2 regions of the Proteus sp. MB838 genome follow, and region 2 is predicted to be linked to the other one. Evidence: predicted binding sites of a transcription regulator. Region 2 holds the regulator's gene; the other holds the start of a gene.

Region 1 (22,514 bases), on a different contig from region 2:
TGCAGACGCCAAACCCCGCAGTAGCGGGGTTGGTGTTTTATCAATAAATCATCGCGATGAATTAAATCGTTATTTGCTCTACCATTAGGATTGAGGCGCTTGCTCAGAAAGTGGGGCAAACTTAAAGTCACCACGAGGTTGAGCGGACTTAGTATCTGGGCCAAACCAACGATTATAAATTTCGTCTGCTTTGCCTTCTTTCTCTAATCTTAATAGCGTGTTATTAATCTCGTTAATTAAACGCTGTTCACCTTTAGCTGCGGCAACGGCTTGATATTCTCGTGTAATACTAAAGGGCGATATTTCAAAATCAGCTTTGATTTTCTCAGGTAAATTAGCTAATAACCCTACTAATTTAGCATCATCTTGGGTTATCGCTTGTACATTGCCATTGCGTAATGCGGCAAACGCAAGAGGGGTATCGTCATAGGAGATGACTTTAGTTTCAGGATAGCGTTCACGTAAGGTAATTTCCTGTACGGTGCCTTTGTCAGCCCCAATGCGTAATGACGCAATTTGCTCAGGGCTGGTTAATACGCCTTTGCGCGCGATAAATTTCTGTCCAGTAGCAAAATAAGGTACAGAGAAATCGACTTGTTTTGCTCGCTCTTCGGTAATGGTGAAGTTGGCGGCAATTAAATCGACTTTTTTGGCGCTAAGTAGTGGAATACGGTTAGCTGGGTTAGTTGGACGTAATTCCAATTTTACCCCGAGATCTTTGGCAATTTCATTCGCAATATCTGCATCATAACCTGCCAATTTTTTGGTTTGTGGATCGATAAAACCAAACGGTGGGTTACTATCAAAAATAGCAATGCGTACCACACCTGCCTGTTTTATATCGTCTAATTTATCGGCTTTTGCCAGACCAGAAAAAAGCACTGAGCCAGCAATTAATGCCGTTGCCAAAACACGTAATTTCATTATTCACCCCAAAAAAAGTATTCTCATTGTTATGTTGGCTATCACGCTATCAAGTTGTTCTAAGTTCATAAAATAATAAAAAATGATATGGATATGCTTTTATAGAATAAGTTAAGGAGAGATAGTGACTTTATAAACATAAATAAAAAAACAGAGGCAAATAATGCCTCTGTTTCAGAGCGTAAAGAGAGTGAATAAATTATTTAATTAGCAGAATGACTATCATCATTTTTTGTCAGCATTCTTTCTACTTGGTCACCCCCTAAATGACGGAAGTCATGACCCTTAACGTAGTAGAAGATAAACTCACAGATATTTTGGCAACGATCGCCAATACGTTCGATAGAACGAGCACAGAATAATGCCGTCAGTACGCTCGGGATAGTGCGAGGATCTTCCATCATATAAGTCATTAATTGACGAACAATACCTTCATATTCGTTATCAATTTTTGCATCTTCACGATAGACTCGAATAGCTTCTTCTAAGTCCATACGAGCGAAAGCATCAAGAACATCATGGAGCATTTGTATCGCATGTTGGCCTAAGGACTCTAAACTTACTAGCAGTGGTTGATGTTGATGTGAAAATTTCTCAAGGGCCGTTTTACAGATTTTTTCTGCCACATCACCAATACGCTCTAATTCGGCGATAGTTTTAGAAATCGCCATAATAAGGCGTAAATCACTGGCGGTGGGCTGACGTTTGGCAATGATACGCATACAGGCATCATCAATGGCAACCTCCATCATATTGACTTTTTGATCACCTTCAATCACTTCATTGGCTAATGCTTGGTCTTGGTTATGCATTGCGGTAATGGCTTTTTTTAATTGCTCTTCAACTAAGCCACCCATGACCATCAGTTCTGTACGGATATGCTCTAACTCAGCGTTAAATTGACCAGAAATATGTTTATTGTGGTTTAAATTATCCATGATTTGCCTCGTTATCAGCCATAACGCCCAGTGATGTAATCTTCAGTTTGCTTCTTCGCTGGACGAGTAAATAATGTATCCGTATCACTGAACTCGATTAATTCACCCAAATACATAAATGCAGTGTAATCAGAACAACGTGCAGCTTGCTGCATATTGTGGGTGACGATCACCACGGTATATTCGGATTTTAGTTCACTGATAAGCTCTTCAATACGACCTGTAGAGATAGGATCGAGTGCAGAGCATGGCTCATCCAGTAATAATACTTCAGGACGGATAGCAATACCGCGTGCGATACATAAACGTTGCTGCTGTCCCCCAGAAAGACTATAGCCACTTTGATGTAATTTATCTTTGGTTTCATTCCATAATGCGGCTTTGGTCAGCGCCCACTGAACGCGTTCGTCCATTTCAGCGCGAGACAGTTTTTCAAATAAGCGTACACCAAAAGCGATATTGTCATAAATCGACATTGGAAATGGTGTAGGTTTTTGGAATACCATGCCTACTTTTGCGCGTAATAGCGCAATATCTTGCTTATCTGTCAGAATATTGTTGCCATCTAACAAGATTTCACCTTCAGCACGCTGTTCGCCATAAAGCTCATACATTTTATTAAAAGTACGCAGTAAAGTGGATTTACCACAGCCAGAAGGGCCGATAAATGCCGTTACTTTATTTTTGGCAATATCTAATGAGATATTTTTCAGCGCATGGAACTTACCATAGTAGAAGTTCAAGTCACGAACTTGGATTTTGTTTCCAGCGTTATCATTAGCCATAGTCATTCAACGTTCTCTCTTGCTTAACTTTCTGCGTTAGCCATGCTTATTTTTAGCAAACAGCACGCGCGCGATAATATTGATAAATAGAACACAGAGGGTGATCAGTAATACGCCAGCCCAAGCAAGCTCTTGCCATTGTGAGAAAGGGCTCATGGCGAATTTAAAGATAGTCACAGGTAAGTTGGCTATCGGTTCGTTTAGATCTGTGCTCCAGAATTGGTTAGATAGTGAAGTAAATAGCAGTGGTGCTGTTTCACCCGCAATACGCGCAATCGCTAATAATACGCCCGTGATAATACCTGATACGGAGGCTTTTAACGTGATTTTAGCGATCATCTTCCACTTGGGCGTCCCTAATGCATAAGCTGCTTCCCGTAAGCTATCAGGGACTAACTTCAACATATTTTCCGTGGTGCGAATAACAATAGGTATTTGTAATAACGCTAATGCCACAATACCCGCCCAACCAGAAAAGTGCTGCATTTGTGCCACCACAATGGTATACACAAACAGTCCAACAACAATCGATGGGGCTGATAATAAAATATCGTTGATAAAGCGTATGACTTCCGCTAACCATGAACGACGTCCATACTCAGCAAGGTAGATACCCGCTAAGATCCCCAAAGGAGTACCAATGACCGTCGCCCATAAAATAAGTAGACCACTACCCACAATGGCGTTAGCTAATCCGCCACCATCGGTGTTAGGGGGTGGCGTCATTTCTGTGAATAAGGCCCAAGACATGCCATCAAAGCCTTTGGTTACTGTAGAAAACAAGATCCACATTAACCAGAACAGACCAAATGCCATGGTAGAGACAGATAAAAACAGTGCGATACGGTTTTTTTGACGACGCCAAAGTTGGCGTTTATGGCGTATATGCAGTTCTTTTTCTGTTTGAACTTGTAATGAAGAAGAGGATGTTTTAGCCATCTTAACGTGCTCCTTCATTCTTAGATAAACGTAGTGTCATAAACTTAGAAATCGCAAGGACGATAAAGGTAATGACAAATAAAATCAGACCTAATTCCATTAATGCAGCGGTATGAAGACCTGTTTCTGCTTCGGCAAATTCGTTGGCTAATGCAGAGGTAATACTATTGCCCGGCATAAAGAGTGATGCAGAGTCTAACTGGTAGGTGTTACCAATAATAAAGGTCACAGCCATAGTTTCCCCGAGCGCACGACCTAATCCAAGCATCACACCACCTATCACACCGTTTCGGGTATAAGGTAAAACGATATTCCAAATCACTTCCCATGTGGTACAGCCGATACCGTAAGCGGATTCTTTCATCATCACCGGGGTCTGTTCAAATACATCACGCATTACAGACGCGATATAAGGGATGATCATAATTGCGAGGATAACCCCTGCTGCTAATATACCGATACCAAACGCAGGACCAGAGAATAACTCACCGACAATAGGGACTGATGAGAGCACATTGCCAACAGGCTCTTGGAAGTATGTGGCAAAGAGCGGCGCAAAGATAAAGAGTCCCCACATACCATAAACGATACTTGGAATAGCGGCTAATAACTCAATAGCGATACCTAATGGGCGCTTTAGCCAATTGGGTGCCAGTTCTGTTAAAAAGAGTGCAATACCAAAACTCACCGGAACCGCAATGATCAGGGCAATAATTGAGGTAACGACAGTACCGTAAATTGGTACTAAAGCACCGAATTCCTGTGCGGGTGGATCCCACTCTTTCGTCCACAAGAATGACAGACCAAATTGTTGAATACTTGGCCATGAGGCGAAAATCAGTGAAACAATGATACCTGCTAAAAGCAAAAGTGTAATTAACGCAGCTAGTCGAACTAGTGCGCTAAAAATAACGTCCCCTCGTTTACTCGGGGCCTTTATTACCGTTGTATGCTCGGCCATAAAGCCTCTTTAATTTATTACCCCCTGTGTTGCAGGGGGTGAACGTTAATCTATTTTTTAATGGTAACCCTTTGGTTAGTAAATTGGTTTACCATTACTGTCTTTGATGCTTGTTTTCCAAGCGGCACGAATTTGTTCTACCACTTCTTTTGGCAATACGGCGTAATCAAGATTTTTCGCTTCATCATTGCCTTTTTCATATGCCCAGTTAAAGAAATTCAGTACTTCTTTTCCTTTAGCCGCATCTTTTTGCGTTTGATGCACTAAAATGAAGGTAGTAGAAGTAATTGGCCAGGCATTTTCGCCTTTTTGATTCGTTAGGTCTTGTGCAAAGCTCTTACTCCAATCAATTTTTCTCGCTGCTGCGCTAAAACTATCGGCAGTAGGAGGAATAACTTCGCCATCTGCAGTGACTAATTGAGTATATGCAAGATTGTTTTGTTTTGCGTAAGCGTATTCAACATAACCAATTGAGCCTGGTAGACGTTGAACAAAGGCTGCGATGCCATCATTTCCCTTACCACCTAAGCCTGTAGGCCATTTAACGGTAGAGCCTGCGCCTACTTCATCTTTCCATGCGCTATTTACTTTAGATAAGTAGCTAGTAAAAACGAATGATGTGCCTGAACCATCAGCACGACGAACAACAGCAATGTTTTGGTCAGGTAGATTGAGTTTTGGATTTAGTTTAGCTATAGCAGGATCATTCCATTTTTGGATCTTGCCTAAGTAGATATTCCCGATAGTCTCACCGTCTAAGACAAGCTCACCGGATTTAATACCTGAGATATTGACTGCCATCACCACACCACCGATGACAGTTGGAAATTGGAATAAACCGTCAGCCTTGAGTTTTTCATCAGCTAATGGTGCATCAGAAGCACCAAAATCGACAGTATTAGCAATGATCTGTTTTACACCACCAGAAGAGCCTATGCCTTGGTAGTTAACTTTGTTGCCAGTTTCTTTTTGATAGCTATCTGCCCATTTTGCATAAACTGGAGCAGGGAACGTTGCGCCAGCACCAGTCAGTGAGGTCGTTGCCTGTGCAGAAAGAGCCGTCATTGAAAGTGCAGCGGCAATGACACTGGTCAGGGTGGTACGCATCAGTTTCATAATCCCTCCTGTGGGATAGGTAGAATAACTTTTCGACATCTATCAACTTCGGTTACGGTACGCACAGACAATAGGTCAGTTAGATGACAATTAAATGTCTTAATTGTGACAGTTTTATGACAAAGCAGAAAAAGAGTGAAAATAATGCATAAAAATAGGTGAGAAAAAATAAGAAGGGCGTTAACGTTAAAAAGTGAGGATATTAATCATCTTCGTCTTCTTGCACTTTTAACGGAAAGTTGGCACGGATCAGTAACCCGCCTTTCGTGCTATCGCCGAGTTCGACAAAGCCACCATGGGCATCCATGATCCGACGAATAATAGATAGACCTAAACCCGCACCGGTTGAACTTCGTGCTTGTTCCCCTTGAACAAAGGGTTGGAATAAACGTTGTCTATCTTCTTTGGCAATGCCTGGACCATCGTCTTCAACTTGAAACCAAGCATATTCTTCATTTTGATTACTTGTGATGCTTATCCAACCATGTCCGTAGCGTGTGGCATTAACAATCATATTGGTAAGCGCCCGTTTGACGGCAATTGGGTTTGCTGTGATATTGATAGGATAAGGGTATAAATGCTCTTCGCTGACTTTACCTGAGTTAGATTCAGCGCAGATCACTTCTCGCAATAGACCATTCATATCACATAATTCTAAAGACATCTCTTTGCCTGTGCGCATATAGTCTAAAAATTGACCGATAATGGCATCGCAATCTTCAATATCTTTATTGATAGAATCAGCAAGATAACTATCTTCAGGACTCATCATTTCTGTAGCAAGACGAATACGCGTTAACGGAGTGCGTAAATCATGGCTTACCCCGGCCATCACCAGTGTTCTATCATTATCTAATGAACGAATATCTGATGACATTTGATTAAATGCTCGAATAATTGAACGCATTTCAGCAGTGCCTGATTCAGGTATTGGTGGAGGGATCACCCCTTTACCAATGCGTCGTGCTGCATATTCAACTTCATGCAATGGACGATTTTGAAAACGGTTATATAACCAGAAAAATGCCACTACGATGATGATAAAAATAATGGCTTGCCGATAAACGGGTAATAAGAAATTTTGCCCTAATTCGGTAAGTGGTACGCGTATCCATAGCGTGGGTGAGAGTTGGGTATTAATCCATAAAATAGGATACTCTAGGGGGTTTTCTAGCCAAATCGTCGTATCACTATTGAGATAATCCGTCATCTGCTGGCTAAGTTCTAAATCTTCTCTTGCCCATTCTAAACCAGCTTTTAAAGCGGCGTCTTTATCAAAGAATGAGATACCTAACTCGTTGTAAATTTTATTACGTAGAGCGGGAGAAATTTTAAGTGGGGTGCCATCGACTAAGATCAGTTCTTCCGGTACTAGCGTACGAATTTCATACGCTAATACCTTATTAAATTGCTGGAGGCTTGGCCCGACAATAAGTTGCTGTACAACAACATAACTGGCTATCAAGCTAAAAAAAAGTAATGAGATAACCAGAAATAGAGAGCGAGTGAGCTTATTGTGGGGTGAAAGCCTCAGCCTTCTCATTATGATACGCTCGTTCCATCAGGTACAAAGACATAACCCAGTCCCCAAACCGTTTGAATATAGCGAGGATGGGTGGGATCTTCTTCAATCATGCGACGTAAACGAGAAATTTGCACATCAATAGAACGCTCCATCGCACTATATTCACGACCTCGCGCCAGACTCATTAATTTATCACGTGATAATGGCTCTCGGGGATGTGAAACAAGGACTTTTAATACGGCAAATTCACCACTGGTCAAAGGCATATGTTGATCTTCGTGGAACATTTCCCGCGTACCGAGGTTAAGCTTAAATTTACCAAATGAGACAATCGCATTATCTTGTGAAGGTGCTCCCGGTAGTTCGTTGGCTTGGCGACGAAGCACCGCACGAATACGGGCTAATAGCTCTCTTGGGTTAAATGGTTTTGAGATATAATCATCAGCACCAATTTCAAGTCCGACAATTCTGTCAACTTCTTCCCCTTTGGCAGTCACCATAATAATAGGGATAGGATTGTTTTGGCTTCTCAAGCGACGACAAATAGATAAGCCATCTTCGCCAGGAAGCATTAAGTCGAGGACAATAAGATGGATAGATTCGCGAGTAAGTAAACGATCCATTTGATCGGAGTTTGCCGCGGTGCGGATTTGAAAACCCTGCTCTGTCAAATAGCGCTCTAATAGTGAACGTAGACGTAAATCATCATCCACAATCAGCACTTTATAACTGTCTTGCATCTTTAAGCTCCCGAAGTGCAAATGCTTTTATTAGCGAATTCTATCATTGATAAGAATATTAAACCAAAAACAAAGAATAAATATTAATGATTTATAGGCAAAACTTGTTCTGACTTTGTATCTTAGAATATCACACTATTTATTTATCTTATTCCGAATAATATTTGATAGATAATACGCAGTAATTAACGATGCCACCTGGCGTTTGCACGCTAACTTCATCATCCACTTTTTTACCGATCAGCGCTCTCGCGACAGGGGAATCAATAGAAATCCACTGTTTTGCTGGGTCAAATTCATCAGGGCCGACTAGTCTAAATGTCTTAATGTTCTCATCATCGTCTTCAAGGGTTACCCAAGCGCCAAAATACACTTTTCCTTCTTGACGAGGATCTGGGTCAACAATTTTTAATTCATCAAGACGTTTGGATAAAAAACGAACTCGTCGGTCTATTTCACGTAATCTTTTTTTACCATAGATATATTCAGCATTTTCCGAACGGTCACCTTGAGCCGCTGCTTCAGAGACCGATTGAGTGACGCGAGGACGCTCTTCTTTCCAAAGATATTTTAGCTCTTTATCCAAGGCATGCCAGCCATCACGAGTAATATAGTTACTTTTTGCCATTACCAATAAATACGATCATCAACATTGAATTTCATACAGATACTATAGCGCGAATCACAGAATAATCTGTTATTTTCCTCATAAATGTCATGCTTGGCCTATAATAAGCGGAATTTTTTTCTTATTGCGCGTGTATAATAGCCATCTTTTTTAACCACTCCTCTCGGTAGGTAAATATATTATGAATGAATCATTAAGCCGAATTATTGCACAAGAGCTATCAGTAAAGCCCCAGCAAGTACTTTCGGCCATTACGTTACTGGATGAAGGGAATACGGTGCCTTTTGTGGCCCGTTACCGAAAAGAGGTAACTGGTGGGTTAGATGATACTCAGCTTCGTCAATTGGAAACCCGCCTGAGTTACTTACGGGAACTCAATGATCGTCGCCAAACTATTTTAAAATCAATTGAAGAGCAGGGGAAACTCACAGAAGAATTACGCTCTTCGATTAATGAGACGCAAAGTAAAACAGAACTTGAAGATCTCTACCTTCCTTATAAACCGAAACGTCGTACTCGTGGGCAAATTGCAATTGAAAATGGCTTAGAGCCATTAGCTGATTTGTTATGGAATGAACCACAACATACTCCTGAAGACGCAGCAAGTGCATATATCAACCCTGAAAAAGGAATAGATGATAGTAAAGCAGCCTTAGATGGGGCTCGCTATATCTTAATGGAACGTTTTGCAGAAGATGCTGGATTATTAGCTAAAGTTCGCCAATATTTATGGAAAAATGCGCATCTTGTTAGCAAAGTTGTTGACGGAAAAGAAGCAGAAGGCGCTAAATTTAGCGATTATTTTGATACTCATGAGCCGATTGCTCATGTACCTTCTCACCGTGCATTAGCGATGTTTCGTGGTCGTAATGAAGGTATTTTGCAGTTATCACTTAATCCTGATCCACAATTCGAAGAAGCCCCCAAAGAGAGCTATGGCGAACAGTTGATTACGGAGCATTTAGGTTTACGTCTTAATAATCAACCTGCGGACAGTTGGCGTAAAGCCGTTGTCAGTTGGACTTGGCGTATAAAAGTGTTAATGCATCTTGAAACTGAGTTAATGGGTCAGTTACGTGAGAAAGCGGAAGATGAAGCCATTAATGTGTTTGCACGTAACCTAAAAGATCTCTTAATGGCCGCACCTGCAGGTATGCGAGCTACGATGGGGCTAGATCCTGGTTTACGTACTGGGGTTAAAGTCGCGGTGGTGGATAGTACCGGTAAGCTGATTGCGACAGATACTATTTATCCTCATACCGGACAAGCGGATAAAGCCGCTGCTAGTGTAGCGGCATTATGTATTAAGCATAATGTAGAATTAGTGGCGATTGGTAACGGTACTGCATCACGTGAAACAGAGCGCTTTTTTGCTGATACAGTAAAACGCTACCCAGAAGTTAAAGCACAAAAAGTGATCGTGAGCGAAGCCGGGGCATCGGTTTATTCGGCATCAGAGCTGGCAGCGAAAGAATTTCCGGATCTGGATGTTTCTCTTCGTGGCGCTGTTTCTATCGCTCGTCGCTTACAAGATCCATTGGCGGAATTGGTAAAAATTGACCCTAAATCTATCGGGGTGGGTCAATATCAGCATGATGTGAGCCAAACATTATTGGCAAAAAAATTAGATACTGTTGTTGAAGACTGTGTAAATGGTGTCGGTGTTGATTTAAATACAGCCTCTGTACCGCTATTGACGCGAGTGGCGGGGCTTAGCCAATCTATTGCTCAAAATATTATTGCTTGGCGTGATGAAAATGGCCGTTTTGTGGATAGAAAACAGTTACTCAAAGTGGCGCGCTTAGGGCCTAAAGCGTTTGAGCAGTGTGCGGGATTTTTACGTATTCGTGATGGTAAAAATCCACTTGATGCCTCAACGGTTCACCCTGAAGCCTATCCTATTGTTGAAAATATCTTGCAATCAATACATCAAAAAATTGATCAAGTCATGGGCAATAGTGCATTACTTTCACAAATCAATGCCAGAGAATTTGTCACCGAGCAGTTCGGTTTACCTACCATTAATGACATCTTAAAGGAGCTTGCTAAACCGGGGCGTGATCCTCGACCTGAGTTTAAAACAGCCACCTTTGCCGAAGGTGTTGAAACAATGAATGATTTAGTCAGTGGTATGATATTGGAAGGTACTGTAACTAATGTGACTAATTTTGGTGCCTTTGTAGATATTGGGGTACACCAAGATGGATTAGTGCATATTTCATCACTGTCGGATAGATTTGTTGAAGATCCCCATACTGTGGTAAAAACCGGCGATATTGTGAAGGTAAAAGTCCTTGAAGTCGATTTACCGCGTAAACGTATTGCGTTAACCATGCGTTTAGATGAAGTGGCTGCTGATAGTGATCATAAACGCCAGTCAGTGACTAAGGATAATGCTTCTAAACATAGTCGCGGGCAAAAACCGACCAGAAACCGCCAATCAAATACGGGTAACAATGCAGGTAATAGTGCGATGAGTGATGCATTGGCCGCAGCATTTGGTAAAAAACGCTAATATCTTATAGGCAGCCATCAATCTCAACGTGAAGTAATAAATTGTATTACTTCACGTTTCATAACTATTCACTCAATCTATGGTTTGATGAATAAAAAGCCAAAAGTAATCAGCAATTAAATTATTTTGTTAATATAAAATATACTTTTAGTCTTTTGTCTGAGTCTGCTTTTATCTAACTTAAGGTATATTGCTAATATAATAGATAGAATATGACGTATTTTATCTTTATATTCATTTGTTGTTTCTTTTATCAACATTTTTCTATTTTCCCTATGGGTGATTAATTTTATATTAAAAATAAGTTGATCCCATTATTAACCTTACTACTGTTATGGTTTAATGGCGGGTAAAATAGAAACGTAAATTAAAATTTATCTTATTTTATTGTTCGTCATAGGATTTGCACAACAAAAATCAATGACGATAGGTTTATTTCACCGATATTGGATGATGAAAATGACATTTAATAAATTATCATTAGGGGTAGTTTTACTTTCTGCTTCATTACTAGCAGGTTGTGCCTCAGAATCTTCTCGCTCTTTAGAGGTTGCTAAAGTGGCTACCTATAATACGACTTACTCAGGACCTAAGAGTGCCATTGCTATTGGTAAGTTTGATAACCGTTCTAATTACATGAATGGTATTTTTTCTGATGGTGTGGATAGATTGGGTAATCAATCTAAAACGATTTTAATTACACATTTACAACAAACAGGCCGTTTTAATGTTTTAGATCGCGCTAACTTAACGGAGTTAACACAAGAAGCGAAGATTAAAGGCCAAAGTCAGCAATTAAAAGGCGCAACTTACGTTATTACTGGTGATGTGACAGAGTTTGGTCGCAAAGAAGTAGGTGATCGCCAACTATTTGGTATCTTAGGACGTGGAAAAACCCAAGTTGCTTATGCCAAAGTGAACTTAAATGTTGTGAATGTGAATACCTCTGAAGTGGTGTTCTCTACGCAAGGTGCGGGGGAATACGAGCTTTCTAATCGTGAGATTGTTGGTTTTGGTGGCACAGCAAGTTATGACTCAACACTTAATGGTAAAGTGCTTGATTTAGCCATTCGTGAAGCGGTGAATAATTTAGTTGTAGGGATTGAAAGCCATGCTTGGCAGCCTGAGCAGTAACCCCAATTTTATAAGGATATAAAAATGTCAAAATCATTGCTGGGGTTGCTATTTGCCTCGTTGTTATTGGTTGGGTGCCAAGCGCCAAAGCCTCTTTATAACTGGGATAGTTATCAAACGGTGGTATATCAATATTATCAACAAAGTGAAAGTGATCCTCATGCGCAAATCGATGCATTGAAAAAAAGCATCGAGGTTGCCCGAGCAAAATCATTAGGCGTTCCACCGGGGTTACATGCACATTTGGGCATGTTATATGTGACCACTGGCGCATTAGACTTAGCCATGAGTGAGTTTGATCAGGAGAAAACTCTTTATCCTGAATCAGCAAAGTTTATGGATTTTCTGATGAAAAATAAGGGAGCACAAAAATGAATCGCATTTTAACGTTAGTTTTTGTGGCATTTGCTTTTGTGTTATCAGGATGTGCAGAGCCAGTCAAAACAGACTATACCGCCTTTAAAGCAAGTAAACCAAAAAGCATTTTAGTGCTGTTACCTAAAAATCAGACTCCAGAAGTAGAAGCTGCCCATAGCTTTTTATCTCAAGTGACTTATCCTTTGGCGGAAGCTGGCTATTATGTTTTTCCTGTCGCGGTTGTTGAAGAGACCTTTAAACAAAATGGTTTGTCAACGGGAAGCGATATCCAAGCGGTGAGTCCTAGTAAGTTACGTGAGATTTTTGGTGCGGATTCTGTGCTCTATTTGGATGTCACCCAATATGGTACTTCTTATCAAGTGATCGCCAGTGAGACGCGTGTCAGTGCCAGTGCTAAATTGGTTGATTTACGTAATGGTGCCTTACTGTGGAGTGGACATGCCAGTGCATCGAGTGCAGAAGGGGATACAGCATCGAATGGTTTGGTGGGCATGTTAGTTTCTGCAGTAGTGACTCAAATTGTTGATACTATTGCAGATAAAAGTCACGAAATTGCAGGAGTAGCAAGTGTGCGTTTACTCTCTGCTGGACATGCCAATGGGATCTTATATGGTCCTCGCTCTCCCCACTATGAAAAAGAGGGACAATAACAGTTTGTTATAGTGATTACTCTTTTAAAAGACGCGGTTTATATTGTAAATATAAGCCGCGTTTTTATTTATCTATTATAAATAATAATTATTCTTATTTATATTGGGTGATTTTATCTGCATTTTATATAAACAGCGTGCGACTACTGATTTGAGAGTGAAACATTAAGGGGGGGAAATGATATATCGCAGAGAACTAACCATCCTTGGTTGATTGTCCATTTCCTTCCGTGGCGCATAATCCTTAATTCGGAATATATAAAGAGACGATTAAATAAGAGAAATATCAGAATGAATGCGAAAAGGTAATGGGGAGTGCTATCTTTCCTTGTAATATAGCGACCTTTATTCTTTTACTGAGCCTCAAATTTAAATCAAAACACGACTTAATTGGATATTAATCAATGTTTAAATATAGAGTATGTAATATTATAAATTAGGTAAAGGGCTAATTATCATTATAATTATAACTATCGAATTATGAGAGAATAAAAATATAATAAAATTAATAAAACGATATATTTATTTATTTTAAAGTGTATTTTGAGTAATATATTTTTTTTAATGTGTTATAAAAATAATCGAAAAAAGATGTGTCATTAAAATGTGCTACTAACATATTGAATAAACTTAAATTATTCATAAATAAATTTTAACAGTAATACTATTTCCGTTTAATGTGATCTATATCATATTTTTTACTTGAGTGATTATTTACAGATAGAGTGAAAAGATCAAAAACAGGATCTTTTTTTCTCTCGTGTTCAGTTAAGCATTTATTGGTTACACTATTATTTCTGGTGGTCATAATGTCTGTTGGCTGGTATGGCACATCGGCGGTTCACTTTTGGAAGGTAGAAGCATGTCAGAACAAACAATTATTTGGGATCTTGACCTGATCCATAAGTATAACTATTCAGGTCCGCGCTACACATCATACCCAACGGCATTGGAATTTAATCAGCAATATAGTGATGCGGATTTCGAACAAGCAACAAAGCGTTATCCCGAACGACCTCTGTCACTGTATATTCACATTCCTTTCTGCCATAAGTTATGTTATTTCTGCGGTTGTAATAAAATTATCACGCGCCATAAACATAAAGCTGATGAATATCTTGATGTTTTAGAAAAAGAAATTATTAATCGCGCTCGCTATTTTAAAAATAGAAAAGTGACCCAAATGCATTGGGGGGGCGGTACTCCCACTTTTCTTGATAAACAGCAAATTAGTCGCTTAGTCGCCTTATTAAGACAACATTTTCATTTTGTGGAAAATGCTGAGCTCTCTATTGAAATTGATCCCCGTGAGATTGAGTTAGATGTTATTGATCATTTACACAATGAGGGATTTAACCGCCTAAGTATGGGGGTGCAAGATTTTAATAAAGAGGTGCAACAAAAAGTTAATCGTGAACAAGATGAAGCATTTATCTTTTCATTAGTAGCAAGAGCGCGTGAAGTGGGCTTTCATTCTACCAGTATTGATTTGATCTATGGGCTACCTAAACAGACTAAAGAAAGTTTTGCTTTTACGTTAAAAAAAGTGATTGAATTGTCCCCTGATCGCTTAAGTGTGTTCAATTATGCACATTTACCTAATTTATTTGCCGCACAACGTAAAATTAAAGATGAAGATTTACCACTTGCAGAAGAAAAGTTAGAGATCTTGCAAGAGACTATCACCACACTCACCACAAATGGTTATCAGTTTATTGGTATGGATCACTTTGCTAAGCCTGATGATGAATTAGCGGTTGCACAACGCCAAGGTATTCTACATCGTAATTTCCAAGGATATACCACTCATGAAGAGTGTGACTTATTGGGAATGGGCGTTTCAGCTATCAGTATGCTGGGTGATCACTATGCGCAGAACGAAAAAGTGCTAAAAGAGTATTATGCTCGCGTAAATAGCGAAGGGCATGCGTTGTGGCGTGGACTCTCTCTAACTCATGATGATTGTATTCGTCGCGATGTTATTAAGACCTTGATTTGTAATTTCCATCTTAACTTTACTGAGATTGAAAATCTATATCAGCTTGATTTCCAAGATTATTTTAAAGAAGACTTAGCATTGCTTGCACCAATGGCAGAAGATGGATTGGTGGAGATCAGCGCAGAAAAAATTCAGGTCACTCCAAGAGGACGTTTATTGATCCGTAATATTTGTATGTGTTTTGATACTTATTTACGTAATCAAATGCGCCAACGCCAATTCTCTCGAGTGATTTAGTGGGCAAAAATAAAAGGGAGGGGAGTGACTTAAAACTCCTCTATACCTAACTCTTTTAATTTACGTGTCAGCGTATTTCTTCCCCATCCTAATAAACGTGCAGCATCTTGTTTATGGCCTTTTGTATAGGAAAGCGCACTGAGTAGTAAGGTGCGCTCAAATTGCGGTAGAGCATCATTAAGAATATTTTCTTTGCCTTCACTGAATACCTCATCCGCCCATAATGAAAGATGTTGTGACCAATGTTGAGAGGAGACTCGAGGTATCGATTTGCTCTTCTCATCTGATTGGCGGATCTCTTGAGGTAAATCTTGCGGCATAATCTCTTGGCTAGCGGTCATAACCGTTAACCAACGACATACGTTTTCTAATTGTCTGACGTTACCTGACCAGTGGTATTCCATCATGCAATGTAAACTTTGCTGGTGGAGCACTTTGGTTTCAACACCAAGCTCTCGAGCGGTTTTTTGGAGAAAATAACGCGCTAAGCTTGGAATATCTTCTGTTCTATCACGCAGTGGAGGTAATTGAATACGTATTACATTGAGTCGATGGTAGAGATCTTCACGAAAATCACCTTCCATTACACGTTTTTCTAAGTCTTGATGAGTCGCGGCAATAATACGTACATCGACTTTTACAGGGGCATAACCGCCAACACGATAAAATTGACCTTCAGCCAAGACGCGTAATAAGCGGGTTTGAATATCCAGTGGCATATCGCCAATTTCATCAAGAAAGAGGGAACCGCCATTTGCTTGTTCAAAACGACCTTGGCGTACTTGAGATGCACCAGTAAATGCCCCTTTTTCATGACCAAAAAGTTCTGATTCAATTAAGTCTTTGGGAATAGCCGCCATATTGAGTGCAATAAAAGGGGCTTGTGCTCTCGGACTATGGCGATGAAGAGCATGTGCAACTAATTCTTTACCAGTACCCGACTCGCCATTGATAAGCACACTAATTGATGAGCGAGAAAGGCGACCAATAATGCGATAAACCTCTTGCATCGCAGGGGCTTCGCCAATCATGTCAGAGACAGATTGAAGGTTATTTTCTGTTGTATTAGGTTGTTTTTGCTCTCGATAGTGCGTAATAGCACGATGAATGAGTGCAAGTGTATCATCAATATCAAAAGGCTTGGGGAGATAATCAAATGCCCCTTGCTGATAAGCATTTACCGCGGCATCAAGATCAGAATGCGCTGTCATGATAATAACCGGCAACGTAGGGTGTTGCTCTTTAACGCTTTTTAATAGAGATAAACCATCAATATCAGGCATACGAATATCTGATAATAATACATCGGGAAGTTCACTATTGAGTGCACTGAGGACGTCATTAGCGTGTTCGAAGGTTTTACATGTAAGGCCTTCTCGTGTAATAGCTCGCTCAAGCACCCAGCGAATAGAGCTATCATCATCGACAACCCATATATTTCCTTTTTGCATTGGTTATCTCCTATTTTATTGGCAAGTAAATAGAAAACTCGGTATTTCCCGGCCAACTGGTAAACTCAATTTTACCGGCGTGTTGGTCGACTAAGCTACGTGCAATGGATAAACCAAGGCCATTTCCGCCTTCTCTGCCACTGACCATCGGGTAAAAAAGCGTGTCTTGTAGATGAGGAGGAATACCCGCGCCAGTATCAATCACATCAATGCGAGCCACTAGTCGATGACGTTCACCCTGCAGTGTGACTTGGAACGCTGTTCGGGTTCGCAAAATAATAGTTCCCCCAGTTTTCTCCACTGCCTGTAATGCATTGCGGGTAATATTTAACAATACCTGCTCAATCTGATCCGGATAGTGTGAAAGCTCAGGTAGACTAGGATCGTAATCTTTGAGTAAGGTGACATTTTCAGGGCATTCTAATGTGATAAGTTGTGCAACACGCTCTACAACATGATGAATACTCTGAAAGGTTTTGGTGCCGGGATGTTGTGGGCCGAGTAACCTATCCACAAGCGCTCTTAGGCGATCGGCTTGTTCAATAATGACTTGGGTATACTCAGTCAGCGCAGGATCAGGTAATGATTTTGCTAATAATTGAGCCGCCCCTCGTAATCCACCGAGTGGATTTTTAATTTCATGTGCCAGTCCCCTAACCAATTCCCTAGCCGCCATTTGTTGTGCTTGTTGTATCTGCTCTTGGCTTAACCGGCGTTGACTATCCATAGGCGCCAGCTCCAACAAAATGTGTTGCTCGGAAATAGGCTGGGCACTGAGCGACATAGTGTGTGATTGGTTATTAATAACCAAAATCACTTCGTTATCAGTGAAGCTTTGCCCATTTGCTAATGTTTCACGCATTAACTGTTCATCAAAAGAGGAATAACTAAACAGTGCGCTAAAAGGGGTTTCAAATAATTTGCGACGACTTTGAGCCAGTAATTGCAATGCAGCATGGTTTGCATAGCAAATAATAAACTCTTGGTTGATAACCAATACTGAGTGGATTAATGAATCCAAAATAAGTGTGTTATCAGGTAAATCCGCCGTTTCCATATTGAATACTCCCATTGCACCATTTTAGTGCATCTTACCTTTTTTTTCATAAATGAACAGATGCGTAATTTATTAACAGATGCCTCATTAGAGAGAAAAGAGCCCATCCGAAGATGGGCAAAATAGCTTCACGGCAACAAAAAAATCATAAGCAAAGTAAGTACTTTAACTATTGTGCGTTACGCACTGTAATACATTTCAAATTCAAGTGGATGTGGTGCCATACGAACACGCTGCACATCAGTACGTAATAGCTCAAGATAAGCGTCTAAAGCATCATCAGTGAATACACCGCCACGGGTTAAGAATTCACGGTCATTATCAAGGGCATTGAGCGCCTCTTCTAATGAACCTGCCACTGTTGGGATCTCTTTAGCTTCTTCTGGGGGTAAGTCATAGAGGTTTTTATCCATGGCATCACCTGGGTGAATTTTATTGATAATACCATCAAGACCTGCCATTAATTGAGCTGCAAATGCAAGGTAAGGGTTAGCTAAAGGATCTGGGAAACGCACTTCGATACGGCGTGCTTTCATGCTAGCGACTACCGGAATACGAATGGATGCTGAGCGGTTACGGGCAGAATAAGCCAGCATAACAGGGGCTTCAAATCCCGGCACTAAGCGTTTATATGAGTTAGTGGTTGGGTTAGTAAATGCGTTTAATGCACGAGCATGTTTGATAATACCACCGATGTAATACAGCGCCATTTCAGATAATCCGCCATATTTATCACCAGCAAATAAATTGACACCATTTTTAGACAGTGACATGTGGCAGTGCATACCTGAGCCATTATCACCCACTAAAGGTTTTGGCATAAAGGTCGCGGTTTTACCAAATACGTTAGCGACGTTTTGTACTACGTATTTATAAATTTGAGTTTCATCTGCTTTTTTGGTCATGGTATTAAAGCGGGTTGCCACTTCATTTTGACCTGCAGTTGCGACTTCGTGGTGGTGTGCTTCAACCACTAAGCCCATCTCTTCCATGATATTACACATGGTCGAGCGAATATCTTGTGAGGAATCAACCGGAGGGAGAGGGAAGTAACCTCCTTTTACCATTGGGCGATGACCTTTGTTACCTTCTTCATATTGTGTATTGGTATTCCATGCTGCTTCAATATCATTGATGGCATAAGAAGCACCAGAGATATCATTTTTAAAACGAATATCATCAAAAAGGAAGAATTCAGGTTCAGGGCCAAATAGGACGGTGTCAGCGATACCACTTGATTTTAAGTAGTCTTCTGCACGTTTTGAGATAGAGCGCGGGTCACGATCGTAACCTTGCATAGTGCCTGGCTCTAAAACATCACAACGAATAATTAATGTTGGATCTTGGAAAAATGGGTCAAGCATCGCTGTTGTAGCATCAGGCATTAGCACCATATCTGATTCATTAATGCCTTTCCAACCACCAATAGAGGAGCCGTCGAACATTTTTCCTTCTTCAAAGAAATCATCGTTAACTTGATGCGCCGGAATAGTAATATGTTGTTCTTTACCGCGGGTATCAGTGAAACGTAAGTCAATATATCTAACTTTATGTTCTTCAATCATGGATAACACATGTTCAAGGGACATAGTAACTCTCCTGGCGAATGGTTTTATTAAGTGCAGTGGCCTTACACATTTTTCGGTGAATTTTTTGCTCACCTAAACTCTATTGCGAAAAGCATGCCAACTTATCTAAAAAGGGATATATACTGTATTGATGAAGTTTAGTGTAGAATATCCCCCGTGATTTTTTAATTATTGCACAAATTTGGTGCAAATTAAGTCTGAATAGTTGCACAATTTTGGTGCAATCGGTTCAAGACGACTTATTTCTGAGGCGTGAAAAGGATCACAATTCAATTAATTGCATATTGTTAAGCAATCATTATTGTGATCTTGTTTAGTCTCTCGTCTAAAGCGTGTACAATAACACGCTTATTTCTACAATGCCTGAGGCAAATTTTGTGATCGAAAACTTGCGTAATATCGCCATCATCGCCCACGTTGACCATGGTAAAACTACTATTGTCGATAAATTACTACAGCAATCTGGCACGTTCGGTGAACGTGAAACCGTTGCTGAGCGCGTGATGGACTCTAATGATCTCGAAAGAGAGCGCGGAATTACTATTCTTGCGAAAAATACAGCGATTAAATGGAATGACTATCGTATTAATATCGTAGATACCCCAGGACACGCCGACTTCGGTGGTGAGGTAGAACGCGTTATGTCTATGGTAGACAGCGTTCTATTGCTGGTTGACGCGATGGATGGCCCAATGCCACAAACTCGCTTTGTGACACAAAAAGCGTTTGCTAACAACTTAAAACCTATCGTTGTTATCAACAAAGTTGACCGTCCAGGTGCACGCCCTGATTGGGTTGTTGATCAGGTCTTTGATCTGTTTGTTAACTTAGGTGCGACTGACGAACAACTGGATTTCCCAATTATCTATGCATCAGCATTAAATGGTATTGCGGGAACAGATTATAATGACATGGCTGATGATATGACTCCATTATATGAAGCTATCGTCAAATATGTAGAGCCGCCAAAAGTCGATCTGGAGGGGACCTTCCAGATGCAGATTTCTCAGTTAGATTATAATAACTATCTGGGTGTTATCGGTATTGGCCGTATTAAGCGCGGTAAAGTAAAACCTAATCAACAAGTGACTATCATCGATAGCGAAGGTAATACCCGCAACGGTAAAGTAGGTAAAGTATTAGGTCATTTAGGCTTAGAGCGTATCGATGTTGACGTTGCAGAAGCTGGCGACATCATTGCGATTACAGGTTTAGGTGAATTAAATATTTCTGATACGATTTGCGAAGTAGGTGCTGTGGAAGCATTACCTGCATTAGCCGTTGATGAGCCTACTGTTAGCATGTATTTCTGTGTTAATACATCACCATTCTGTGGTCGTGAAGGTAAGTTTGTTACTTCTCGTCAGATCTTAGATCGTCTGAAAAAAGAGTTAGTTCATAACGTAGCACTGCGTGTTGAAGAGACTGAAGATCCAGATGCATTCCGTGTATCAGGTCGTGGTGAATTACACCTATCAGTACTGATTGAAAATATGCGCCGTGAAGGTTACGAATTAGCCGTATCTCGTCCGAAAGTTATCTTCCGCGAGATTGATGGTCGTAAACAAGAGCCTTTCGAACAAGTCACTATCGATATTGAAGAGCAGCACCAAGGTGATGTGATGCAAGCGATGGGTGAGCGTAAAGGTGAAATGCGCGACATGCAACCAGATGGTAAAGGACGTGTACGTTTAGACTACATTATCCCTAGCCGTGGTTTAATTGGCTTCCGTACTGAGTTTATGACGATGACATCAGGTACTGGTTTACTGTACGCAACATTCAGTCATTATGACGATGTGCGCCCAGGTGAAATCGGTCGTCGTAATAATGGTGTGATGATCTCTAATGGTCAGGGTAAAGCTGTTGCTTACGCGCTGTATAGCTTACAAGATCGTGGTAAGTTATTTGTTACTCATGGTGCAGAAGTTTATGAAGGCCAAGTTATTGGTATTCATACTCGCTCTAATGACTTAACAGTAAACTGCTTAACAGGTAAAAAACTGACAAATATGCGTGCTTCTGGTACGGATGAAGCGACAACGCTGACGCCACATATCAAGCAAACATTAGAACAAGCATTAGAGTTTATTGATGATGATGAATTAGTGGAAGTGACTCCACAATCTATTCGTTTACGTAAACGTCATCTTTCAGAAAACGATCGTCGTCGTGCTTATCGTAGCAAAGACTAATTTGTTATTCTGATAATATAATTCTTAGGGCGCGTTAAGCGCCCTGAGTTTATAAAACCCCCGTCACTTCTGTGAAGTGATCCCAGCTCTACCCTTGCGGTATCGAAAAATTACAGTGCGTACCTGATAAGAGCACCAATCAACGGACTAGAGATTTTTCGATTGCACCATCGAAAGAAGCCCAACCTAACCAGAAGTATCCAACTTAGCTAGTTGCACGAGCTAAGGCACAATAACCGATCATGGAGAAAAGCAAAGACAAGAAGATGTTGTCGCTTCGCTCTGTTTTGATTAGTACCACATTGAGGCATTAGGTTTTTATGCTAAATGCTATAAGTCTTTCATGTGACGTTTTATCGCCTCTTCACTTTCAGTAAGCCAGGCATCTCGTGGTTCTTGGTCTTCTTGCTCCTTTTTCCATAGTTCTATTTGCGCCGGACTAAACCGATTTTTCCTTTTGACCATTTGGTTGAGCCTTTTTCATTTGTGCATCTCAGTCTCGGGTTTTACTTTTTTCGCTTTCATCCGATATCTCATAATCTCATAAATCATTGGCTACTTTTAAAAACGTTAACCGTATTTTTAGGTTTAAAAAAAAGATGTTAAAAATGCCATTGAATAGCACAGAAACCGTTCTAAACTGTTAGGATGGTTTTTGGTTCGAGTCTTAAAATTGCTTTGAAGAACTTTGATGGGGATGAACGGGTGGTTTTCGCTAACTAATTCGCCCGTTTAACATAATGGGTCTTATCT
Region 2 (9,659 bases):
CTAAGGCAAGGGATAAGCTGACTAAAAAACTCTCTCCACCAGAAAGTGTACGTGTATCGCGTAGAGCATCTGCTTGCCATGTATCGGCAATCTGTAATTCAAGGCTACCTGTCGTTTTGCGTTGTAAAAAGTAACGACCATGTAGTTTTTCTAAGCGACGATTAGCCAGATAGATAAGATGGTCGAGGGTTAACCCTTGGGCAAAGCGACTAAATTTATCACCAGATGCAGAGCCAACTAACTCATTTAAATAACTCCAATCATCATAATGCGCTTGCTGTTTGGCTATTTGCGCTAATAGTGTTTGTTGCTCTATCCGTTTTTCATCATCTTGGCGTAATTGTATTTGCAGACTAAATAGTGTTTCTTGCAACGCTTTGTGTTGCTTTGCTAAGTCGTCTAAATGGATATTACATTGCTCAGCAGTACATTGGGTTGAGAGTAATGGTTGTTGTAATAAATGTTGTTGATAGGCTTTTTCTTGAGTCTCAAGGCGCGTTTTTTCTTGTAAAAGTTTATCAAGTCGCTGTTTTTGCTGCTCTTGTAGACGTGTTCTTTCCTCTACCGATAATAGAGAGGCTAAAAAGTCATTTTCATCGGCAAAAAGACTCTCTTTTAACGCGTGTTGATAGTGTTCAGTGGCTTGTTGTGCTTGTGTTATTGCTCGTTGTAGGGCTTTTTCATTCTCTTGATATTGGCCAATTAATTGATTAAGTCGGTTTTCTAGTTGGTTTTTTTCTTGAGTATATTGCTCAATCTGGGTTTGTAAAAATTGGCTATGTTTATCAAGTTCACTACGTACCTGCTCTACAGATTGTGAACCAAATAAGGCTTGTCGTTGATCCTGCCATTGTGTTTGTTGGTGCTGTTGTTGGCTTAATTTTGCTAATAGCGCCTCAAGTTCAGCCTGTTTTTCTGCTAAATAACGTTTTTTTTCATTTTGCGTCACTTGCTGTTCACGTAGGCTTTGTTGTAATAGCTGAAGCTCTTTTAACTGACTTTGATATTGCTGGTGCTCTTGTTGACGAGCTGCCAACCATGGCGTGAACTGCTCAAATTCAGGGAGTGTATAGCCTTGTTTTTCAATCGCTGACTGAATATGTTGTGCTAATTGTTGTTGCTGTTGGTGCAAGTGCTCGCTTTGTTGCTGATAGGTTTTGATTGTTTTTTGCAAATAATCTAAATCATTTTGCTGTTGCTTAACCGATTGTTGTTGTTGATTAAATTGCTCTTTTGCATTGAGAAAATGCGTATTCTTTTGATGTGTTTGGGCTTCTAATTGCTGATAACTGTCAAGTTTTTCTGTGAGAATAAGCTCTTGCTGATTTAATGATTGTTCTAATGTCAGTAAGTTATCTGCATCATCAACTAACGGTAAATGGTGTGCTTGTGCTAACGTCTGCCACTGTTGGGTCAGTACGCTATTCTCTTGGGTTAACTGAGCGATATTGTCACTCAAGGTGCTATTTTGTGAGCCATAGTTTACCAGTTGGGTTCGCTGTTCGGCTAAGGTGATGGTGAGTGAATGCACCTGCTGTTGTAATGCTTCTAAACGTAGCTTTGTCTCATCTGGTTTGATGTCATGATAGGTTTCTACATAAGGATGCTGTGTTGAGCCACATAGAGGGCAAGGTTTATCTTTCAGTAAACGTGCACGCTCTTGCTCATATTCGGCGACTTTTTGTAGCAAAAGATAGTTGTCATTTAAATCTTTAAGATGTTGTGCTTTCTCTTTTAGTGCCAGATCATTTTCTGCAATCGTTTGGGTTAGAGTTGCTATTTTTTGCTGATTTTCACTCAATGTAGTTTGATAATGTTGCTGCTCTTTGCCATTACGTTGTAATTGAGTGTGTAAATTTATAATTTTTGCCAATGCATTTTTTTGCAGATTAATTTGTTGTAATCGCGGTTTTATTTCATCGGGTTTGTCTGCTTTTTGACGCGCTTCCAATTGTGTTTGATAAGATTGTAGTTGCTGTTGCTGTAAATTAAGTTGCTCTTGTTGGGTGGCTAATGTTTGGGTAGCTTGTTGTAATGCTTTTTCCAAACTTATGACTTTTTCCTGCTCTGCTGTTTCTCGTTTTTGGTTGGCAAGATATTGGTTTGATATTTCATTATATTGCTGAAAATAGTGTTGCCATAAGGGTAGATTTTCCGCAAGTTGTGCATGATAGGCGTGTTGTGTTAAGTCGTTATTTAATTGATTAACTTGTTGTTGTGTGGTGATTAATTTTTTCTCGGCTAACTGAGAATGTTGCAGATATTCAGCGCATATTTTTTCTAATTTATGCTTGTGTTGGTTATTAGTACTAATTTCTTGTTGTAACAGCACCAATTGATTATCTAAAGGCAGTACCTTCTCACGAATTAACTGTAAAGTGTGCTGTTTTTTCTCATGATGCGTTTTTAATTGTTCATGAAAGTCTGCCAATTTTTTATTGATAGGTAGACTTTGCTGTTCAATAGCCTGTTTTTCTGTTTTTAAGCTTGTTAACTGTGTTGCTAAATAGTTTTGCTCTGTAAGACGACGATTTTTTTCATCATAAAGAGGGCGAATTTTTTCTGCTGGCTCATTTTTTTCTAAGCGTTGAATATCGGGTTGAGCAATAATTAATGCCTGTTGAGCCTCATAGAGTCCCGCTTGGGCTGATTGTTGTTGCTGCTGAATTTCTAGCGCTTTTTCTTGCCATTGCTTAGCAACTTGGTATTCCTGTTGCTCTTTTTGTAACCTTGTTACTTGTGCTTGAATATTGGCTTGTTGTGTTAATAGCTCTTGGCGTATTGTTGCATCCAATAATGCCATCATTTGAGCTTGTTGTTTTAGCGTGTTTAAAGCCTGCTCTTCTTCGCGCCAATGTTTAAAAATTGTTTGTGAAATATGGCGATAGATATCTGTACCAGTAAGCTCTTCAAGTAGCTCTGCACGAGATTTATCATCAGCGTTGAGAAATGCAGCAAATTGCCCTTGTGATAACAACATGGATTTAGTGAAGCGATCGAAATCTAATCCGGTGATCGAGATTATTTTTTCTTTTACTTGGCTAATTTTATTGGCTAAAACTTTATCTTCACCGCCTAAACGATTAATTTTTGCTAACTCAGCCTGTGGGGCTTGTAAGTTTCTCTCTTCTTTATAATTAGCACGACGTTGTTCCCAAAATGCCCGATAGGCAACCCCTTTAACTTCAAATTCCACTTCAGCTAAACATTCTGCAGTGTGACGAGTCATTAATTCATTTTGAGATTGGGTTACTTTATCTAAGCGTGGCGTTCTGTGATATAAGGCTAAACTAATTGCATCTAAGAGCGTGGTTTTACCCGCACCTGTCGGGCCTGTAATGGCAAATAGCCCATTGCTAACAAAAGGCTCTTGATCAAAGTTAATTTTCCATTCGCCTTTGAGTGAGTTAATGTTTTTAAAGCGCAGACTTAAGATTTTCATCGTGCGTTGTTATCCTCTTGCTCTGCCATTTCAACCGCTTGCTTAAAGAGTGTGGTTAACCGTGTTTTGTCTTCCTCGGTTTCAAACTGGTGTTGAGCTAAGCGCCTTTCAAATACATCATATACAGTCAGTTCAGTTAGGGTTTCTTTCTCATTTTGCATCAGTGCTTGACGTTGTTTTCTCGCTCTTCTTAATACGATCACTTCAAAGAGTGGCGATTGAGTTAGCTCTTGAATACGGGTTTGAATATCACTGAGATAATCTTGAGTTGAAACTTCAATATCTAGCCAAATCGTGGTATCCATTTCATTATATTGTGTTGCTAACTTTTCGAGTTGTGTGGCAATTTCTTGTAACGAGCCTGAAAGAGTGCGTAATAGCTGAAACTCAGGGATGGCTAATAGTGTCATTTCCGCTAACTTATCTTGCTCAAAATCGATAAGACAAACACTTTTCTGTTGTGCACTTTCATCAAAACTTAATGGAATAGGTGAACCACTGTAGCGAATATGACCCGATTTATTGACGCGCTGTGGGCGATGAATATGACCAAGGGCGATATAGTCAAATGGAGGAAATAGGGTTGCGTTAAAGGCTTCTAATGTGCCGATATAAATTTCACGTACCGAATCGCTAACACTGGCGCCAATCGTTGTCAGATGCCCTGTGGCAATGATAGGGATGTTAACATTGAGTTGTTTTCGTAAGTCGAGCGCGGCTTGATATTGGCGTTGATAATAATCTGCGATCGCTTCTTTTAAAGCGCCCTGTTTGTCTGCTCCCGATTGCCCACTTTTGCTATTTATCATATCTCTAGGGCGTAAATAGGGGATTGCACAAAGTAATGCTCCAGGTGTGTGATTTTTTTGATAAAGAATAATAGGGGCTTGTGGGGTTTCAGTGTGAACATTAGCAATGACGGTGGTATTTAAACACGCTAACAGTGATTTAGATTCATTTAGCGTTGCCACAGAATCATGATTACCCCCTAAAATAATCAGTTGGCACTGAGTATCTCTTATTGCGACGACAAATCGATTATAAAGCTCTCGGGCATAACTGGGGGGGAGCCAGTATCAAAGATATCCCCTGCAACAATAACTGCATCAACTTGTTGTTCACGGATTTGCGCTAATAGCCAATCGAGAAATTGTTGGTGCTCTTGGGCGCGAGTTTTTGTAAAAAAATATTGTCCTAAATGCCAATCTGAGGTGTGAATAATCCGCATTGCTATCCCTTAATGTTAACTGCCGTCAGTATGGCGCACCTTACTTTTTTAGTGAAAATCCACCTATGAGCTACGTATTTTGAGTGAAATTACACCAATTTTAGCCTTATTTACCTTAATAATGACACTGTATTCCAGTATTGTCATAGTCAGTCATAAATCTGTCATAAAAGTGCCTCATAATCATTATGACCCTCTATATAAATAACACAGGATAGAGTATGGCAAGGCGTATTCTTGTTGTTGAAGATGAAACCGCAATTCGAGAGATGATCTGTTTTGTATTAGAGCAAAATGGTTTTCAGCCTATTGAAGCTGAGGACTATGATACTGCATTGAGTTTTCTGATTGACCCTTACCCTGATCTGGTTTTATTAGATTGGATGATCCCCGGAGGCTCGGGTATCCAAGTGATTAAACAGATGAAGCGTGAAAATAATACCCGTGATATTCCTATTATTATGCTAACAGCAAAAGGGGAAGAAGAAGATAAAGTCAAAGGTCTCGAAACAGGTGCAGACGACTATGTGATTAAACCTTTTTCGCCTAAAGAGCTGGTGGCTCGGGTAAAGGCTATTTTACGACGATTGTCACCGATGTCGGCAGAAGATGTGATTGAATTTAATGGATTAAGTCTTGATCCTGTTTCACATCGAGTTACCAGTCAAGATAAACCCATTGATATGGGGCCTACCGAATTTAAACTTCTCCACTTTTTTATGACCCATCCCGAACGTGTATATAGCCGAGAGCAGTTGCTAAACTATGTTTGGGGCACCAATGTTTATGTCGAAGATCGTACTGTCGATGTACATATTCGTCGATTGCGTAAAGCTATAGAGCAAGATGGCCATGACCGAATGATACAAACGGTACGAGGAACGGGATATCGTTTCTCTGCTCGATTTTGAGTTGATAAGGGAGTAATTAACTGGTGTTAGAACGACTCTCATGGAAAGCCCTCGTGTGGGGGCTATTTCTATTTTGTTTACCTGCCTTTGTATTATCACTATTTATCGGCCACCTTCCTTGGTTGCTCGTGGTCTCATTACTGAGTGCCTTGATATGGCACGCCTATAATTTAATGAAATTATCTAAATGGTTATGGCTCGATAGATCGGTATTACCCCCAGAAGGGAAAGGGGGCTGGGAGCCTATTTTTTATGGTATACGACAAACACAGCAACGTAACCGTAAACGCCGTCGAGAATTAGGTGATTTAATTAAGCGTTTTCGTAGCGGGGCGGAGAGCCTACCAGATGCCGTTGTGATGATCACTAATGAAGGAAATATCTTTTGGTGTAATAGTCTTGCTCAGCATCTTCTAGGCTTTCGTTGGCCTGATGATAATGGACAAAATATTTTTAATTTATTGCGCTATCCCGATTTTTTACATTATTTCACCGTCGCCGATTTTAGCCGCCCTTTAACTATTGCATTAAATAATGGTGCTATTGTTGAATTTCGGGTGATGCCTTATGCGGATGATCAACGTTTAATGGTTGCTCGCGATGTGACCGAGAAGAATAAGTTAGAAAATTCGCGACGTGATTTTTTTGCTAATGTGAGCCATGAATTAAGAACACCTTTAACGGTTATTCAAGGCTATCTTGAGATGATGGAAGAGAATACCGCAGAAAACCCGGCTGAACATAAAGTGATTAAGACCATGCAAGAGCAAGCAAAGCGTATGGACTTATTAGTACAACAACTGTTACAGCTTTCACGTATTGAATCTGCGCCTCATATTGATTTGAACACGGTTGTCGATATGCCTGCGCTATTAAGCGTGCTTGAGCATGACGCGCACTCATTAAGCCAAGAACAACAAAATATCATCTTTGATATTGACCATAAATGGGCTGTTCGTGGTAATGAAGAGCAATTGCGTAGTGCCGTATCTAACCTTGTCTATAACGCCATAAATCATACCCCTGAGGGTACGACTATTCGCGTGAGTTGGAAAAAAGTACCACAAGGTATGTTGTTTAGTGTGTCAGATAATGGGCCGGGTATCAGTGCTGAACATTTAACGCGCTTAACCGAACGTTTTTATCGTGTAGATAAAGCGCGCTCCCGCCACACCGGTGGTACAGGGCTTGGATTGGCGATTGTCAAAAAGTCCTTACAACATCATCACTCAATACTGAATATTGAAAGTAAAGTCGGTGTAGGAAGCACTTTTTCTTTTATCATGCCGCAAACATTGTTAACAGAAAAAAAATAATTTCGTTTTTATTCTTATTTTATTAGTACCTTTATTACCTATTTTTAAAAGAGGTGATAAAGGTATTTTTGTCATATACCCATCAAATCAATATCAATAAAATCTAATATCGTAGCGTTAAATTTTAATATTATTAATTAATGGGAACTTTAATTGATGGCTAGATTGCCGTTTGGTGAGTGAAAAATATACAAATCATATCGGGGATAATTGGCGATATATAACAGTTATCACTGGCCTGAAAAAATACTTTAGATGATTATTCTGCTTTTTAGATCAGCTATTGCCTTTTTTCATTATAAAAGTTTTACTTGTGAGCAGTTATCGGCGCTTTTTTCTATTTAATATGTAATTGCTCTGTGTAAAATGATTATTCTTAAATATTATTCTGAATAACCCATCATGAAGCAAAATAGATACTGCTGATATTTTTGTTGTATTTACTTTATATAGTAAATGTAAATTAACCATCTAATAACGATATATTAACAAATCTTATGGCACATCGATTAACTTCCAGAGACATTCTGGCATTAGGTTTTATGACTTTTGCTCTATTTGTTGGAGCAGGGAATATTATTTTTCCCCCGATGGTGGGGTTGCAATCAGGGGAGTTTGTTTGGACTGCGGCCATTGGTTTTTTGCTAACCGGAGTTGGCTTACCTGTGCTAACAGTGGTGGCATTAGCGAAAGTGGGAGGGGGAATTGAAGCATTAAGCACCCCCATTGGTAAATCTATGGGACTTTTATTAGCAATAGTCGCTTATCTTGCTGTCGGCCCTTTATTTGCCACCCCTCGAACCGCAACGGTCTCTTTTAAAGTTGGCATTGCCCCTTTAGTGGGTGATAGTGATATTGCCTTACTTATTTATAGTGTTATTTACTTTTTAATTGTTATCGGTATTTCACTGTATCCGAGAAAATTACTTGATAGTGTTGGTCACATTCTGGCACCGATTAAAATTTTAGCCTTAGCTGTATTAGGTTTAGCTGCGCTATTTTGGCCAGCAGGAACGCCGATCCCCGCTACACAAGCGTATCAAGATATGGCATTTACCCAAGGTTTTATTAATGGCTATCTTACCATGGATACGTTAGGCGCGATGGTCTTTGGTATTGTTATTGTCAATGCGGCCCGCTCAAGAGGGATTGATAATTCGTCTTTATTAACACGTTATACTATGTGGGCGGGAATTATCGCGGGTGTGTTATTAACGGCGATTTATCTTAGTTTATTTAAGCTTGGTTCTGCTAGCGGCAGCATTATTCCAGAAGCAAAAGATGGCGCAGATATTTTACATGCTTATGTGCAACATACTTTCGGTAATTTTGGTAGTTTCTTTTTAGCTCTGCTTATTTTCTTAGCTTGTATGGTGACCGCGGTAGGTTTAACTTGTGCTTGTGCGGAGTTTTTTAGCCGCTATTTGCCTATTTCTTATCGTACATTAGTATTGATTTTGGCTGTATTTTCCGCGGTAGTCTCTAATCTTGGTTTAAGTAAACTGATTGCGTTCTCCATTCCTGTTCTGGTGATGATTTATCCTCCTTGTATTGTGATTATTCTGATGAGTTTCACTTTACGTTTTTGGCATAATCCAAGCCGTATTATTGCCCCTGCAATGGCAATAAGCTTATTTTTTGGCATTTTTGATGCCATTAAAGCATCTGATCATTTAAAACATTTATTACCGGATTGGGCGGCTAAATTACCATTAAGTGAGCAAGGATTAGCGTGGTTAATTCCTGTATTAGTGACTATTGTTATATGCGCTATTTACGATAAAGTAGCTGGCTCACAACATAAAAAAGTGATCCACTCTGGGATAAACAAATAAGCTAAAATACATTAAATTAAAATCTAAAAGGGAAACGGAAGTTTCCCTTTTTTACGAAATTAAAGTAAGTGTTGATTTTCTTTTAGGCGATTAGTAAGCGTTTTATCAATATCAGCACGAACGGAATTTGAAACGTCATACTCTTTAGCTAACGATGAGAATTGACTAATAATATCAACAGTATGATGGATATACGTTTGTGCTTGTTGCCAACTTTCAAAACCAGCTATTTCTGCAAGATGTTTGATTATGTTTAATGGTGGTTGTTTACCATGTTAGCTTAAAATTCATCTTGTAATACCTCTTCAATGGTTCTTGGTATACGAGGCTTATTGGCTTTTTTAGGGTCAACAACGGCATAAAGGTTATTTAAATCATCAAGACACTGCCAAAGTAACAGTAGTTGTCGTAATGAAATTTTGCCTTGTAACTCAAATTTTTTAATTGTTGATGCAGGGACGGTACTGCGCTCGGCAAGATGTTCCCGAGACCATTTTTCTTTTTCTCGTCGTTTTCGTAAATGAGTAGCAAAAGCTCGACTAACATCAATATCGGTAAGTAATGAGAGTTTCATTATTAGCTCTAAACATAAAATGGACACTATAATGTCCAATTATAGCATAATATGGCATAATTGGACATTATAGTGTCCATTTTTACAAGCTAACTTCTGTTAGGATTTTTACTAATTATAAGCATTCAGTAAAATTATTCATTGCAACGGGGTGCTGTTTTTCATCTAAATAGTAGTAAGTACTCACCACAATATTATCTTCATCTATAAAAAGTTATATTAAACATAGAGAGTAATACCAGCGAATATATTTTATTGGTAAGTTGCTAAATAATCATCACCCATGTTGTTTCTAATACACTCCATTAATACCTATAGTAGGTTACTTGTATGTTTTTTTATCATAATACTAT

What was found. Region 2 encodes PhoB, which activates phosphate uptake and scavenging genes when phosphate is short. Its sites were predicted from a motif close to CTGTCATAAAACTGNCNNAT; they were not measured.
Region 1: the regulator PhoB is predicted to act here: its motif matches at 5,767-5,786, upstream of pstS (phosphate ABC transporter substrate-binding protein PstS).

Annotation. Positions count from the first base shown of each region.
Region 1 covers NZ_BAABMO010000001.1:31,707-54,220, reverse strand. Annotated here, with positions in the region: gene ACYUCW_RS00240 (ABC transporter substrate-binding protein) at 85-924, opposite strand; gene phoU (phosphate signaling complex protein PhoU) at 1,128-1,862, opposite strand; gene pstB (phosphate ABC transporter ATP-binding protein PstB) at 1,877-2,653, opposite strand; gene pstA (phosphate ABC transporter permease PstA) at 2,684-3,586, opposite strand; gene pstC (phosphate ABC transporter permease PstC) at 3,588-4,547, opposite strand; gene pstS (phosphate ABC transporter substrate-binding protein PstS) at 4,623-5,663, opposite strand; gene envZ (two-component system sensor histidine kinase EnvZ) at 5,866-7,206, opposite strand; gene ompR (osmolarity response regulator transcription factor OmpR) at 7,206-7,928, opposite strand; gene greB (transcription elongation factor GreB) at 8,077-8,556, opposite strand; gene ACYUCW_RS00195 (Tex family protein) at 8,738-11,071, shown strand; gene ACYUCW_RS00190 (CsgG/HfaB family protein) at 11,525-12,205, shown strand; gene ACYUCW_RS00185 (DUF4810 domain-containing protein) at 12,230-12,580, shown strand; gene ACYUCW_RS00180 (DUF799 domain-containing protein) at 12,577-13,233, shown strand; gene hemN (oxygen-independent coproporphyrinogen III oxidase) at 14,096-15,469, shown strand; gene glnG (nitrogen regulation protein NR(I)) at 15,499-16,920, opposite strand; gene glnL (nitrogen regulation protein NR(II)) at 16,931-17,977, opposite strand; gene glnA (glutamate--ammonia ligase) at 18,157-19,566, opposite strand; gene typA (ribosome-dependent GTPase TypA) at 19,926-21,761, shown strand.
Region 2 covers NZ_BAABMO010000053.1:1,277-10,935, forward strand. Annotated here, with positions in the region: gene ACYUCW_RS16325 (SbcC/MukB-like Walker B domain-containing protein) at 1-3,442, opposite strand, end outside; partial or broken gene sbcD (exonuclease subunit SbcD) at 3,439-4,670, opposite strand; gene phoB (phosphate regulon transcriptional regulator PhoB) at 4,892-5,581, shown strand; gene phoR (phosphate regulon sensor histidine kinase PhoR) at 5,605-6,897, shown strand; gene brnQ (branched-chain amino acid transport system II carrier protein) at 7,395-8,732, shown strand; gene ACYUCW_RS16350 (helix-turn-helix domain-containing protein) at 9,013-9,306, opposite strand.